Regions from separate parts of the Mesorhizobium sp. WSM4849 genome, predicted to be linked through region 3. Evidence: riboswitches for the same ligand, from Rfam matches in the RefSeq annotation. Region 3 holds a riboswitch; each other region holds the start of a gene.

Region 1 (3,395 bases), on a different contig from region 3:
GGCGTTTGGGTGGAGCGTCGTCTTTGCCCGGATCATGGTGCGGATTGCCGTGAACCAGAGTGCGACGACGCCGAACAATGCCACCCAGCCGGCCGCGAACAGGATGTCGCCCAGAAGGCCGCCGATCCATGGCAGCGGATAGAGCAAGCCAAGCGCGATGCTGACGGCGATGGCCGCGACATAGATCAGCGGCGGCCACGGTATAAACCCCGGTTTCGGCTGCCCCGGTTTCTGTTGCCCAGGTTTCTGTTGATGGTCGGTCATTGTGCTCCTCCCTCCATCAAAGTGCTGTCGGCTTTGGCAGTGCAGGCGCCGGCGAGCTCGTCGAGATGTGCCTTCCATTCCGCAGCCTGGTCGTTGCGGTAGAGCTGATCAAGCGTGGCCTCGCCCTCGAGTGTATCGAGCATGCACACACAATAGCTGGAGCAGAACTCCGTGTCGCGCGATTGCTCGCACGAAGTCTGGCATTCTTTCAGGAAGGTGACCTGCCTGGTCTCGACCGGTGCCGGCATGACTTGCGAAAAAAGCCAGATCGAGCCGATCAGCACCGGCTGGTGGATCAGATAGAAGGCGAGGCTGTGCCGGCCGATAAAGACCAGCGGATTTGTCCAGCTGCCGGGCGTCAGGCCTGCCAACCGCGTCAGCAGGCCGGAGGCGGAGGCGAGTTTTGCCGTCGCGATGCCCGCAAGCACAGCGCCGAACCATGGCAACAGCGGGACATAATCGTTGGAGCGCGGGTTGGTTGCCGACAGGCCGACCCACCACAGGGCCGGATGGTCAAAGGTCTCGGACCTGAGGTAGAGCGGCGCGGTTATGACGAAAGCTGCCATAACCAGCGTCAGCAGCGCCGGCAGCCGCAGGAACGCCAGGCCGAGCAGGCTGGCGAGCGCGATCTCATGCAGGATACCGAAAAAGATGAAACTGTCCGGCGTGGCAAGCCTCGTGGCAGCCGATATGGCGAGCGCCGCCCCGGCGACCATGGCGAAGCGTTTCCAGAAGCCGTCCCAGCGGATCAGTTTGCCATGGGCGAGGAACAGGCTGACGCCGACCAGGAACAGAAAGGTCGAAGCGATGCAGCGCGCGTAGAATTTCCACCAGCCGAAGGCGGTCAGGCCGGGATCGGTGTAGCCAAAGAATTCGAGATCCCAGGTGAAATGGTAACTCGCCATGGCAAGCAAAGCGACGCCGCGGGCGACGTCGATGGCGATGATGCGCTTGGATCGGTCCTGAACGGTCGGCGTAGAAATGCTCATGGTCTCGCAATCTGATTCAGCACTGCAAGACGACTATCATGGTTGCCCCAGACAAAAGAAGACAGGGCCAAATCCCGTTGATGCTCAGGGCGTCGGTGAAAGCGCCGTATGCCGCTGACGCACCCATTAGAAGCGATGCGGGCCATATTCCTCGGGCATCAGCACTCCGGCCTCGTGGCGCCGGCCGGCTGGTTCCAGAGACGGCGCATTCGCGCTGGTAGCTGGCGGAATTTGGTTTGCCGGGCACGGCGATTCTGCCTATAGTCGCACCCGTCGTCGGTTCCGTTTGGAACCAAGAGGGAATGCGGTAAGGGCGATTCTTTGCCCAATGCCGTGGCTGCCCCCGCAACTGTGTGCGGTAGTCCTCTCCATATGCCACTGAAGAGTTTCTTTCGGGAAGAGCTTCTTCGGGAAGGTGGGGAAGGGCGCTGATCCGCGAGCCAGGAGACCTGCCGGCGACAGGAGAACTGATTTCTATGCCCTCGGGTGGAGGGCGAAAGGACAAGACATGAATACCGCTTCCGTCTCGCTCGTCGCTTCCGTCTCCTCGCAGTCGCGCTTCGTGCAGCTGGCGCTTGCTGCATTTCTCGGCATTTTCGTCATGGGCTTTGTCGGCTTCTCGCATATCGATGCGGTCCACAATGCCGCCCACGACTATCGCCATTCGATGGCGTTTCCCTGCCACTGACGAGGGGCCGACATCATGACACTGTTTCGCAACGTCGTGTTCATCGCGGCGATCGCAGGGCTTGTGGCTGGCGTCGTTCTCGCCTGCATGCAGGCCTACGCCACCGTGCCGCTCATTCTCAAGGCGGAAGTCTACGAGCAGGCCGGCGGTGGCCACACGCATGACCACGCCGCGGCGCCGGCCGCGAACGCCACGGACGCCAATGCCATGAGTAGCGCCGAACCGGCCGCTCCGGCTGCGGAAGACGAAGGCTGGGCGCCGGCCGACGGTTTCGAGCGCTTCGCCTTCAACGTCGTTGCCAACGTCGTCACCGGCATCGGCTTTGCGCTGATCCTGGTCGCCGCTTCGGAGTTCGCCGGCGGCATCGGCAATTGGCGTCAGGGCCTGTTCTGGGGCCTTGCCGGCTTTGCTGTGTTCACGCTGGCTCCGAACCTTGGCCTGCCTCCCGAACTGCCGGCTATGCCGGCTGCCGATCTCGCCCAGCGCCAGATCTGGTGGACGGCAACTGTGGTAGCGACAGCGGCCGGTCTTGGGCTGCTCGCCTTTCGCAAATCCCTGCCGCTGGCGCTGCTTGCCGTGGCGTGGATCGTGGCGCCGCATATCGTCGGCGCGCCGCAGCCCGACAGTTTTGAATCGCCGATCCCGGAAGCCCTGCACCACCAGTTCGTGGTGGCGGTGACACTGACCAATCTGGTGTTCTGGCTGGTGCTCGGCGCCGTCGTCGGCGTGGTGCGCGGCCGCTTGACCGGCAGCACGACCGGCCTGCGCGACAGCTTTGCCTGATCGCGCTGCTCCCGGCGGCAAGCTGACCCTGGTCATCGGCGGTGCGCGCTCCGGCAAGAGCGCGCATGCCGAAAGACTGGTGACGGCCTGTCCGGCGCCGTGGGCCTATATCGCTACGGCGCAAGCCTATGACGACGAGATGCGCGAGCGTATCGCGCTGCATCGGTCGCGGCGCGGCGAGGGTTGGACGACCATCGACGCGCCACTCGATCTCGTCGGCGCGATTGAGGCGTTGCCTGACGGCCGGCCTGTCCTCGTCGATTGCCTGACGCTGTGGCTGACCAACCATATGCTGGCCGAACGCGACATTGAGGCCGAATGCCGAGGGCTGGCCGATGTGCTGTCGCGGCCGCGCGGGCCATGGTTCGTGGTTTCCAACGAGGTTGGCCAGGGCATCGTGCCCGACAATGCGCTGGCTCGCCGGTTTCGCGATGCCGCCGGCCGGCTCAACCAGCAGGTCGCGGCAGTCGCCGGCACCGTGCTGCTGATGGTGGCGGGATTGCCGCTCGAGGTGAAATGACATGGCTGATAACAAACACATCGAAGACAAGCCGATTAACGACAGGGACGAGGAACGTCACCGCGCCAAGATGGCCAAGCGCAAGGCGGTGCAGGACGCCGAGGTCGCCGGAAAGACGGTCGAGAAGGCGCTGCTGATCGTCAACACCGGG
Region 2 (3,395 bases), on a different contig from region 3:
GCTCCTTTTTTCCATTCATAGGCAAAGCCGATGGTCAGCACCGCCAAAAACACCATCATCGACCAGAAACCGAGCATGCCGATCTGGCTGAAAGACACTGCCCACGGAAACAGGAAGGCCACCTCCAGATCGAAGATGATGAACAGGATCGACACCAGATAGAAGCGGATGTCGAACTTCATGCGGGCGTCGTCGAACGAGTTGAAGCCGCACTCATAGGCGGAAAGCTTTTCCGGATCGGGGTTGCGGTAGGCCACCAGGAAGGGTGCGGCAAGCAGCGCCAGGCCGACGACCAGCGCCACGCCGATGAACAGGACGATGGGCAGGTACGAACTCAACAATGCGTTCATGCTGCAGCTTTCCGTTGGCGGCCAATCCACTCTGATTACAGCACCGGACCCACTTGCGGAAGCGTGACAGTTTAATCACTGAACCGTTTTAGGGGGCTCTATGCTGCAACGCGGCGAGGGTTAGCGCAGGGCTTTCGGCGAAGCAAGTCAAACCTTGTTCAAAACCCGGTGCTGGGCAGCATATCCGGATAAACTGGTCCGATCCGCTCCTGTTTGATTTCCTTCATTTTTTACTCCAGTTTTCTCTCCTGACATAGATGCCGACAAAACCCTGCTAGCATGACGCGGAATCATTCGCCCCAACCTTGGTCGAACGCCAACAGAGTGCCGTCTGCATGAAGGAAAAGGTCTCGCTCGCCATGGCCCGGCGCATCGCGCTTGCCGCACAGGGGTTTGCCGATCCTCGCCCTAACAGCACGCCCGATCGCCGCCATCTGGCCCGTGTGCTTGGCCGGACCGGCCTGCTGCAGATCGATTCCGTCAGCGCGGTGGTGCGTGCCCACTATATGCCGCTTTATTCGCGGCTTGGCCCCTACCCGCTTGCCCTGCTCGACAACGCCGCCGTGACGCGCAAGCGCTCGGTCTTCGAATATTGGGCGCATGAGGCCTCCTTTCTGCCGGTCGAAACCTATCCGCTGATGCGCTGGCGCATGGAGCGGGCCGAACGTGGCGAGGAAATGTATAACGGACTGGCCAAGTGGGGCCGCGAACGCGCCGCCTACATTGAAGACATTTATCGCGAGGTCGTCGAACGAGGGCCGGTCGCCGCATCCGCCCTCGAAGGCCAGAAGGGAAACGGCGGCTGGTGGGGTTGGAGCGATGCCAAGCACGCTTTCGAATGGCTGTTCTGGGCCGGCCGTATCACCACGGCGTCGCGTCGTGGCTTCGAGCGGCTCTATGATCTGCCGGAGCGCGTGCTGCCGCCGGCAGTACTTGCTTTGCCGGTGCCCTCCCCGGAGGATGCGCACCGCGAATTGCTGCGCATCTCCGCCCGCGCCCACGGCGTCGCGACAGCGGGCGACCTGCGCGACTATTTCCGCCTCTCTCCCGCCGACATCAAGGGCCGCATCGAGGAACTGGTCGAGGCAGGCGACCTTTTGCCGGTTCGCGTCGAAGGCTGGGACAAGCCTGCCTATCTTCATAAGGACGCCCGTTTTCCGCGCAAGATCGAGGCGCGCGCCTTGCTTGCTCCCTTCGATCCGGTCGTCTTCGAACGAGCGCGCACGGAAAGACTGTTCAACTTCCGCTATCGCATCGAGATCTACACCCCCGCCGAAAAGCGCCAATACGGCTATTACGTGCTGCCGTTCCTGCTCGGCGAAAGGATCGTGGCGCGCGTCGACCTCAAGGCCGACCGCCCCGCCGGCGTGCTGCGCGTCCATGCCGCCTATGCCGAGCCCGGCGCCCCGCCGCAAACCGCCGCCGAGCTTTTCGACGAGTTGAAGCTGATGCAGGGTTGGCTCGGCCTGGAACGCATCGAGGTGACGCCGGCCGGTGATCTGGGTTCGGCTCTCGCCGACATTACCGCGTCGTAGACGTGCGTTGACACGACTGCCTCCACAAGCCTAAATCCGGTTCAGACGGTCTCCTCTCGGCAAAGGGAGGAGCCAAGAGGGAATGCGGTGCGAAATCTCGATTTCAAATCCGCGGCTGTCCCCGCAACTGTAGGCGACGAGCCAAGGCCGATAACCACTGGGACGGTCCCGGGAAGGCGGCACCAAGGCGATGACCCGCGAGCCAGGAGACCTGCCGTCTAGGACATAAGAATCCGATCGCCTGGCGGGTTTTCCGGGCAAGGAGCCTGATTTGGAACGCGACAGCAGTTTTTCGGCTGAGACAGCGGGCGTATTGTCCGGCGATGATGATGCTCTGGCCGACGTCACCGTGATCGTCTGCGCCTCCTGCCGTGACGAGACCGGCTCCGACGGCCATCCTCGCGCCGGCGAATTGTTGGCCGAAGACACGCGCCGCGCTGTATCAGGCGAAAATATCCGTATCCGCACCGTCGAATGCCTTGGCAACTGCAAGCGCCGCCTCAGCGCCGCGATCCTGCGCGACGGCTGCTGGAGCTATGTCTTTGGCGACCTGACCGTGACAAGCGGCGCCGATCTGGTCGCCGGTGCAAAGCTCTTCGCCACCTCGACGGACGGCCTCATTCCATGGCGCGGCCGCCCCGATTGCCTGAAACGCGGCCTCGTCGCCCGCATTCCTCCCCTCGACCTTGTGAAGGATCAGATATGACCACTTCCGTCTCCCGCGTGCCCTGCACCGTCGTCACCGGCTTCCTCGGCGCCGGCAAGACGACGCTGATCCGCCACCTGCTCGAAAACGCCGGCGGCAAGCGGCTGGCCATCATCGTCAACGAGTTCGGCGATATCGGCATCGACGGCGAGATTCTGAAGGGATGCGGCATCGACACCTGCCCTGAGGAAAACATCGTCGAGTTGGCCAATGGCTGCATCTGCTGCACCGTTGCCGACGACTTCGTCCCGGCGCTCGACCAGATCCTGTCGCTGTCGCCGAGGGTCGACCATATCCTGATCGAAACCTCTGGGCTGGCTCTGCCCAAGCCGCTGGTCCAGGCCTTCCAGTGGCCGACGGTCAAGAGCCGGGTGACGGTCGACGGCGTCATTGCAGTCGTCGACGGACCGGCGCTGGCTGAAGGCCGCGTCGCCAACGACATGGACGCCCTGCAGGCGCAGCGCGCGCAGGACGAGACACTCGACCATGACGATCCGGTCGAGGAAGTGTTCGAGGACCAGCTCGCCTGCGCCGACCTGATCATATTGTCGAAGAGCGACCTGATGGACGCCGCCGGCTCGGCCCGGGCCAATGCGATCATCGGCGAGCACGCCGCGCGCGCCGTCACGATCGTGCCGACCTCGCAGGGTAAGGTCGATCCGTCCGTGCTGCTCGGCCTTGGCCTCGCCGTCGAGGACGACATCGAGAATCGCAAGACTCACCACGACGACGAACTCGATCACGAGCATGACGACTTCGACTCGTTCGTCATCGACATTCCGTCGATCGCCAATCCCGATGAGC
Region 3 (3,395 bases):
TCTGCGTGTTGTCGACGTTGACGGTCGCCTGCTTGTTGATGTCGGTTCCGCCAACGTTGTCGTTGCGGGCATAGGCGCTGCCGGCAGCAATCAAAAGTGCCGCAGCGGTGAGAACGATCTTCTTCATTTCAGTAATCCTGGATTTTCGTATCCCATCAGCGCGGCGGCCGCGGTCTTTGTGAAAGACAATGCCGCCGCTGCTGTTGGGATCGACATTAGTTGTTGCCGAAGAGGTTACGGTCGCTGCCATTGACGGGCTTCTCGTCAGCCGGAACCGGATTCTGCGCCGAAGCCGAATTCTGAATCGAAGCTGTGTACGAGCCGTTGTCGACCGCAGCGGCCGGCTGGTTGGCGCCGTTCGATCCAAAGTTGTCGCTGCCGGCAAAAGCGCTGCCGGAGACAGCCAGGATGGCGACGGTGGCAAGAATGATCTTCTTCATTTCTAGTACTCCTGAATTTTTCAGATCCCGAGCGGCGGACTGGCCGCTTTGTCTTGTTGTTTGACCATGATCTTTTACGAAAACCGGTTTCCACTTCGGGATCATGGTCTGGGATCAGCTGTTAATTGTTGCCGAAAAGGTTGCGGTCGGCGCCCTGGTCGACGGGCTTTTCAGCGTGAGCCGACTTCTGAATGGAAGCCGTATACGAACTGTCGACCGAGGCGGTCGGCTGATTGGCGCCGTTGGACCCATAATGATCGCTGCCAGCAAAGGCGCTGCCGGTGATGGCCAGAACGGCGACGGCAATAAGAGCAATCTTTTTCATTTTTGGAACTCCAGTATCTTTAGTTTTCCGTCCGTCTAGCGGCGTGTCTTGGGAGGAATTCGCGTCGTCCGGACAGCCCCGATGTGGGAAGGCCATCCGGCAGATTCCAATCACGAAGTTGTTCCGTGTGGACCAAGAATCTACACCTTGAAATTGTACCAGAGGCTTCTCTCGTCATTGCTTTCTGTTTTGTTTTCAAAGATTTAAGTCAAAGAGGCTAATCGACCATTTGACGGATTGCCGGACCTGCGTTCACAGCGTCATGCACGCATTGTCAACAGAAACGAACCGTTCGGTTCGATTTTAGAAGCGGCTTAAAAAGCCGGTGCTGAGTTGTTGTTGAATCGTTAACCATTTCGGCGCCCTGCAATGGTCAATCCGGCACGCTTTCAGAACCGGCAGCGCTCGCAGCAGGCGCAAATTTCACCTTCCTCAAATCCCGGCCCACAGGTTTCGCCGGCAGTGTCGCGCCGCATGGATACGATGTCGCTTTCATGCGGACAGTCAGCCGGCCGTCATGATTAGATCACGCCATCTCAGGTGCCGCTTGGTGACGACGAAGCGGAGAATTGGGAAGCCGGTCAGAACCCGGCGCTGCCCCCGCAACGGTGGTGGAGTTCAAGTCGCAACGGGAGACCACTGGGCCCAAGCCTGGGAAGGTGTCGCGATGGTCCGCAAGGACACTCCAGAGCCCGGAAACCAGCCCGAGATTTCTAGACTCGACTGATCGCGGTGGGCGGTCAAGAGGTGGATAGTGCATGCCCGGCCCTGTCGCCGGCTTGCGGCCGATCCTCCCTCCATCACCACCAGTTCAGTCTTTGGAGCGACATGCGTCCATTTGGACGCACAACGTACGCTCCAAGACTTTGAATTGCGCATCGTGCTTTCCGAAATCGATTCCGATTTCGGGCCGATGCGACGGCTATGAGGACAGGACATGGATGCGCGCAACGACATGCTGAGGCTCTTGCACGGCCGCAGGGAAGGCTACTCGCTCGAGCAGCCCTTCTACACCGATCCCGATTTCTTCAAGCTCGACATGGAGCTGATCTGGTATCGCGACTGGCTGTTCATCGGCCACGATTGCGAGTTGCCGAAGCCGGGCAGCTACATCACCGCGCAGATCGGCGACTATCCGGTCGTGCTGGTCCGCGACCAGCAAGGCAAGATCAACGCCTTCCACAATTCCTGCCGGCATCGCGGCAGCCGCGTCTGCAACGCCGACAAGGGTACGGCGGCGAAGCTCGTCTGCCCCTATCACCAATGGACCTACGAGCTGGACGGCAGGCTCTTGTTCGCGAGGCAGATGGCGGACGGCTTCGACAAGAGCCAGTTCAGCCTGAAGCCGGTGGCTTGCGAAAGCATCAGTGGCTACATCTTCATCTGCCTGGCCAAGGAGCCCGCCGATTTCGCGCCGATGCGCGCCATGATCGAGCCTTACCTCCTGCCGCACCGGCTGCGCGAGGCAAAAATCGCCTTCGAATCGACCATCGTCGAGAAGGGCAACTGGAAGCTCGTCTGGGAGAACAACCGCGAGTGCTACCATTGCGCCGGCAACCATCCGGAACTGTGCAAGACATTCCCGGAAGCGCCGACCGTCACCGGCGTGCAGGGCGCCGACAGCGATCCGGAGATGCTCGCGCACTGGGCGAAATGCGAGGCGGCGGGCCTGCCGAGCAAGTTCCGCATCGATCCGGCCGGGCAGTATCGCGCCACCCGCGCCCCGCTGCTGCGCGATGCCGTTAGCTACACGATGACGGGAAGACGTGCGGTGAAGAAGAACCTCTCCGACGACGTTTCGACCGACGGTATCGGCTCGCTGCTGCTCTATCACTATCCAACGACCTGGAACCATATCCTCGGCGATCATGCGGTCACCTTCCGCGTGCTGCCGATCAGTGCCACGGAAACGGCCGTCACCACCAAATGGCTTGTCCACAAGGACGCGGTCGAAGGCGTCGACTACGACCTCGCCGATCTCACCCATGTCTGGACCGAGACCAACGACCAGGACCGCCGCATCGTTGAGGAAAACGCCTTCGGCATCCTGTCGCCGGCCTATGAGCCCGGCCCCTATTCGGAACTGCATGAGGGCGGCGTCATCCAGTTCGTCGAATGGTACGCCTCCTTCATCGGGCCGCGCCTTGCCGAGGGCGGGCGGCCGGCGTTGCGCAGCGTCGCCTGAGCGAGGCCAAGGGGATGAATACGATGACGGACCTCGGCCTCTACCGCCATCTCGACGAGATGGCGCCCTGGAACGACAGGCTCCAGGTGCTGGAAGTCATCGGCGTCAGTGACGAGGCGCCTGACGTGAAGACCTTCACCTTCCGCTCCGACAACCAGACCTGGTTCCGCTACAGACCGGGGCAGTTCGTGACGCTGGAACTGCCGACCACCGAGGGCCCGTTGATGCGGACCTATACGCTGTCGTCCTCGCCGTCGCGGCCGTTCTCGATCGCGGTGACGGTGAAAGCACAGCCCGGCAGCCTCGGCACACGCTGGATGTTCGACAATCTGAAGCCCGGTGTTCACGTGAAGGCCTATGGGCCGTCGGGCAACTTTTCGCTGCACAGCCATCCCGCGGCCAGATATCTGTTCATTTCGGCCGGCTCCGGCGTGACTCCGATGAT
Region 4 (3,395 bases), on a different contig from region 3:
TCGGACTTCCGCAGGGGCAAGCCTTCGCGAAACGCGGCCTCATCGATCTGGATCACCCTTGCGCCAGCTCTTTCAAGGTCGGCCACTTCATCGCGAATGGCGAGTGCGATCTGGCGGCAGGCCTCGGCGCGGGGTACGTCGTCGCGAACAAAAGACCAGTTAAGAATCGTCACTGGGCCTGTGAGCATGCCCTTCACCGGCTTTTTCGTCAGCGACTGGGCAAATTGCCACCAGAGAACCGTCATCGGATTGGGCCGCGATACGTCGCCGAAGATGATTGGAGGGCGCACCAGCCGGGAGCCGTAACTTTGCACCCAGCCATGCTGGGTGAAGGCGAGGCCGGACAGCTGCTCGCCGAAATGCTGCACCATGTCGTTTCGTTCGAACTCGCCATGTACCAGCACGTCCAGCCCGATCTCCTCCTGCCAGCGGACCGCCGCCTCGGTCTCCTTCTTCAGGAAGGCCTGGTAATCGACATAGCTCAGCCGGCCCTTCGCATGAGCGGAGCGCGCCCTGCGCACATCGGGCGTCTGCGGGAAGGACCCGATCGTCGTCGTCGGGAACGGCGGCAGGCCGAGCGTGTCAGCCTGGACTCTGGAGCGCTTGGCAAATGCGCGCTTTCGTTGCTTCATGGCGCCGTCAATGCTGATAACCCGCCCATGGACGAGCGGATCATGGACCTTTCCAGACATTGCGCGCGCCGCGGCCGCCTCGGCAGAAGCTTTCAGTGCGCCTGCTACGGCCTCCCTGCCTTCGGATAAGGCTCGGGCCAGCACAAGCAGCTCTTCACTCTTCTGGGCGGCGAATGCCAGCCACGAACCGACGTCCACATCGAGCGCGGTCTCCATCCGCAGGTCCATCGGCACATGAAGCATCGAGCAGGAAGGCGCAATCTCGACGCGATCCAGCGGCCAGCCGGCAACGATCGGCTTGATGCGGTCGAGAATGGCAGCCAGGTTCGCGCGCCAGACGTTGCGGCCGTCGATCAAGCCAAGTGAGAGCACCAGATCCTTCGGTGCGAGCCGACCAACCGTCTCCAACTGCTCGGGAGCGCGCACGAGGTCGAGATGTAGGCCCGCCAGGCGCAGCGAAAGCGCGGTCTCCAGATTGTCTCCCAGCGGCCCGAAATAGGTCGCCAGCATAATTTTCAACTTGGGCGCGGCTTTCGACAGCTGGCCGTATGTGAATTCGAAGGCAGCTCGTTCGTTCGGGTTAAGGTCGAGCACAAGCGCCGGCTCATCAATCTGCACCCAGTCGGCCCCCGAGAGCTCCAGCCTCCGCAGGAGTTGCTCGTAGACGGGCAGCAGGCGCGGTAGGAGCGCTATGGGATTGAAGCCCTGGTCGGGAGACTTTGCCAGCTTGAGGAAGGTCACCGGTCCAAGGATGACCGGGCGTGTATGGATGCCGAGCTCTTTTGCCTCCAGAAAGTGATCGACTGGTTTCGTCGACGAGAGGGCGAATGTCTGATCGTCGCCCAGCTCCGGCACGATGTAGTGGTAGTTCGTGTCGAACCATTTGGTCATTTCCATCGCGGTTACGCGCTGCCCTGCATGCCCGTGACTGGCGCGTCCGCAACCCGCGGCATCGCCTTGCGTCCCGCGCGCCATCGCGAAATAGATGTCGAGTGGGACCTCCCCGCCCGTCCAGCCGTAACGAGCTGGCACGGCGCCGACCATTGCTGCGGTGTCGAGCACATGGTCATACAGTGAGAAATCGTTCGACGGGATTTTCGACACGCCGCGGTCGTGCTGCTCGCTCCAGCTGGCGGCACGGAGTGCCTTCGCCGTCGACAGAAGGTTGGCAGCAGAAGATTTTCCGGACCAGTAGCTTTCGAGCGCGAATTTCAGTTCTCGCCGGCGACCGATACGCGGCACGCCAAGCGTTGCTATGGGAACTTGCTGGGAGACAATCATTCCATACCCCGATGGTTGGGGCGGGGACAAGGAAGGCGCTAGCAGGCCGGCATGAACGCCGAGCTGCCGCGGCCACCAGACACCCCGCCCGTGGACGTTGTTCACCGTGGCAGGTCTCCTGGCTCGCGGGTCACAGCCTCTGCCCGTCTTCCCGGGGCAGTTCGCCCCAGTGACATTGGTGGGTTGGCTCGCCGCTTACAGTTGCGGGGGCAGCGCCGGATTGCACCGGCTTCCCTCTTAGCTCCGCTACGGCAACGCCTTGCGGAGAACCACGACACGCAGACAATCGCAGCAGCCCGCTTTGTTGTCAATGCGGTATAAAGAAATGTTTATATGTTTATGTGAACCGTTCACCTGCGGCGTGTTTCCAAAGTAGCAGGTCGCGGTAGAGCTGAGCCATTTGCGCCACTCGCCGGTCTGCGCAGGCTGTGCTTGGCCGCTCGGGCAATCTGCCAGTCTACGATCCCGGCTCAAAACGACTTTCGTCAAAAAGGGCGTGTTGGCCATCATGATCGGCCGGCAGTACTGGCCCGAAGTGCGACAACGTCCCTAAGCCTCAACAATCAGAAATTCGGAGAAAAACCGCCGTCCTTCACGCAGGCACGCGACAGTCGATTTACCCGCGCCTGTCTGGACAGCCTGCACAACGGCAAGGTGGGCAGCACCTCGCGGAAATGCTGCCCTACAACAGCCCCGCCTGCTTGGCCTCGCGGCGCAAATTCTGCCGCGGCCTGGGGCCGATCTGCTGGATCACCAATCCGGCCGCCAGTGAGCCAAGGTCGCCGCAGGTCTGCAGGTCGCGGCCCTGCGTGTAGCCATGCAGGAAGCCGGCGGCATAGAGATCGCCGGCACCCGTGGTGTCGACCAGTTCCTTGATGGCGGTCGCCTTGATCACCACCGTTTCGCCGCCGCGCACGATCACCGAACCTTTTTCAGAGCGGGTCACGGCGGCGACCCTGCAATCCTTGCGGATCTGCGCCAGCGCCTCGTCGAACGACGATGTCTGGTAGAGCGACTTGATCTCGTGGTTGTTGGCAAAGACGATGTCGACCATGCCCGAACGCATCAGGTCGAGGAATTCGTCGCGGTAGCGGTCGACGCAGAACGAATCCGACAATGTCATGGAGACTTCGCGGCCTGCCGCGTGCGCCAGCTTCGCCGTCTGCCGGATCGCTTCCTTGGCGCGCGGCGGGTCCCACAGATAGCCTTCGAAATAGGTGACCGCCGCACCCGAAGCCTTGTCTGCTTCGACGTCCTCCGGCCCGAGCTCGATGCAGGCGCCGAGATAGGTGTTCATCGAGCGCTCGCCATCGGGCGTGACGAAGATCATCGAGCGCGCCGTCGGCGGCTCGCCGTTGAGCGGCTTGGTGTCGAAAGCAACGCCCTGCGCATGGATGTCATGGGCATAGATTTCGCCGAGCGGGTCGTTCGAGACCTTGCCGAAGAAGGCGGCGCGACCGCCGAAGGAGGCGACGCCCGCCG

What was found. Region 3 has a riboswitch for cobalamin ahead of AC0L3L_RS08510 (aromatic ring-hydroxylating oxygenase subunit alpha). Riboswitches for the same ligand answer to the same signal wherever they lie in the genome.
Region 1: it holds a riboswitch for cobalamin, as region 3 does, so the genes downstream of both, AC0L3L_RS05005 (CbtB domain-containing protein) here and AC0L3L_RS08510 (aromatic ring-hydroxylating oxygenase subunit alpha) in region 3, are expected to answer to the same signal.
Region 2: it holds a riboswitch for cobalamin, as region 3 does, so the genes downstream of both, AC0L3L_RS04795 (DUF1636 family protein) here and AC0L3L_RS08510 (aromatic ring-hydroxylating oxygenase subunit alpha) in region 3, are expected to answer to the same signal.
Region 4: it holds a riboswitch for cobalamin, as region 3 does, so the genes downstream of both, metE (5-methyltetrahydropteroyltriglutamate--homocysteine S-methyltransferase) here and AC0L3L_RS08510 (aromatic ring-hydroxylating oxygenase subunit alpha) in region 3, are expected to answer to the same signal.

What each region holds. Positions count from the first base shown of each region.
Region 1 covers NZ_JBVVPW010000003.1:321,854-325,248, forward strand. The annotation lists gene AC0L3L_RS04995 (methyltransferase family protein) at 1-264, opposite strand, end outside; gene AC0L3L_RS05000 (acetyltransferase domain-containing protein) at 261-1,253, opposite strand; cobalamin riboswitch at 1,514-1,724, shown strand; gene AC0L3L_RS05005 (CbtB domain-containing protein) at 1,762-1,941, shown strand; gene AC0L3L_RS05010 (CbtA family protein) at 1,957-2,724, shown strand; gene cobU (bifunctional adenosylcobinamide kinase/adenosylcobinamide-phosphate guanylyltransferase) at 2,747-3,244, shown strand; gene cobO (cob(I)yrinic acid a,c-diamide adenosyltransferase) at 3,246-3,395, shown strand, end outside.
Region 2 covers NZ_JBVVPW010000003.1:280,705-284,099, reverse strand. The annotation lists gene AC0L3L_RS04805 (NADH-quinone oxidoreductase subunit A) at 1-350, opposite strand, end outside; gene AC0L3L_RS04800 (winged helix-turn-helix domain-containing protein) at 686-1,885, shown strand; cobalamin riboswitch at 1,915-2,118, shown strand; gene AC0L3L_RS04795 (DUF1636 family protein) at 2,157-2,591, shown strand; gene cobW (cobalamin biosynthesis protein CobW) at 2,588-3,395, shown strand, end outside.
Region 3 covers NZ_JBVVPW010000006.1:153,708-157,102, forward strand. The annotation lists gene AC0L3L_RS08495 (DUF680 domain-containing protein) at 1-127, opposite strand, end outside; gene AC0L3L_RS08500 (DUF680 domain-containing protein) at 216-440, opposite strand; gene AC0L3L_RS08505 (DUF680 domain-containing protein) at 562-765, opposite strand; cobalamin riboswitch at 1,287-1,487, shown strand; gene AC0L3L_RS08510 (aromatic ring-hydroxylating oxygenase subunit alpha) at 1,703-2,950, shown strand; gene AC0L3L_RS08515 (FAD-binding oxidoreductase) at 2,974-3,395, shown strand, end outside.
Region 4 covers NZ_JBVVPW010000025.1:26,632-30,026, forward strand. The annotation lists gene metE (5-methyltetrahydropteroyltriglutamate--homocysteine S-methyltransferase) at 1-1,889, opposite strand, end outside; cobalamin riboswitch at 2,005-2,202, opposite strand; gene AC0L3L_RS25215 (adenosine kinase) at 2,596-3,395, opposite strand, start outside.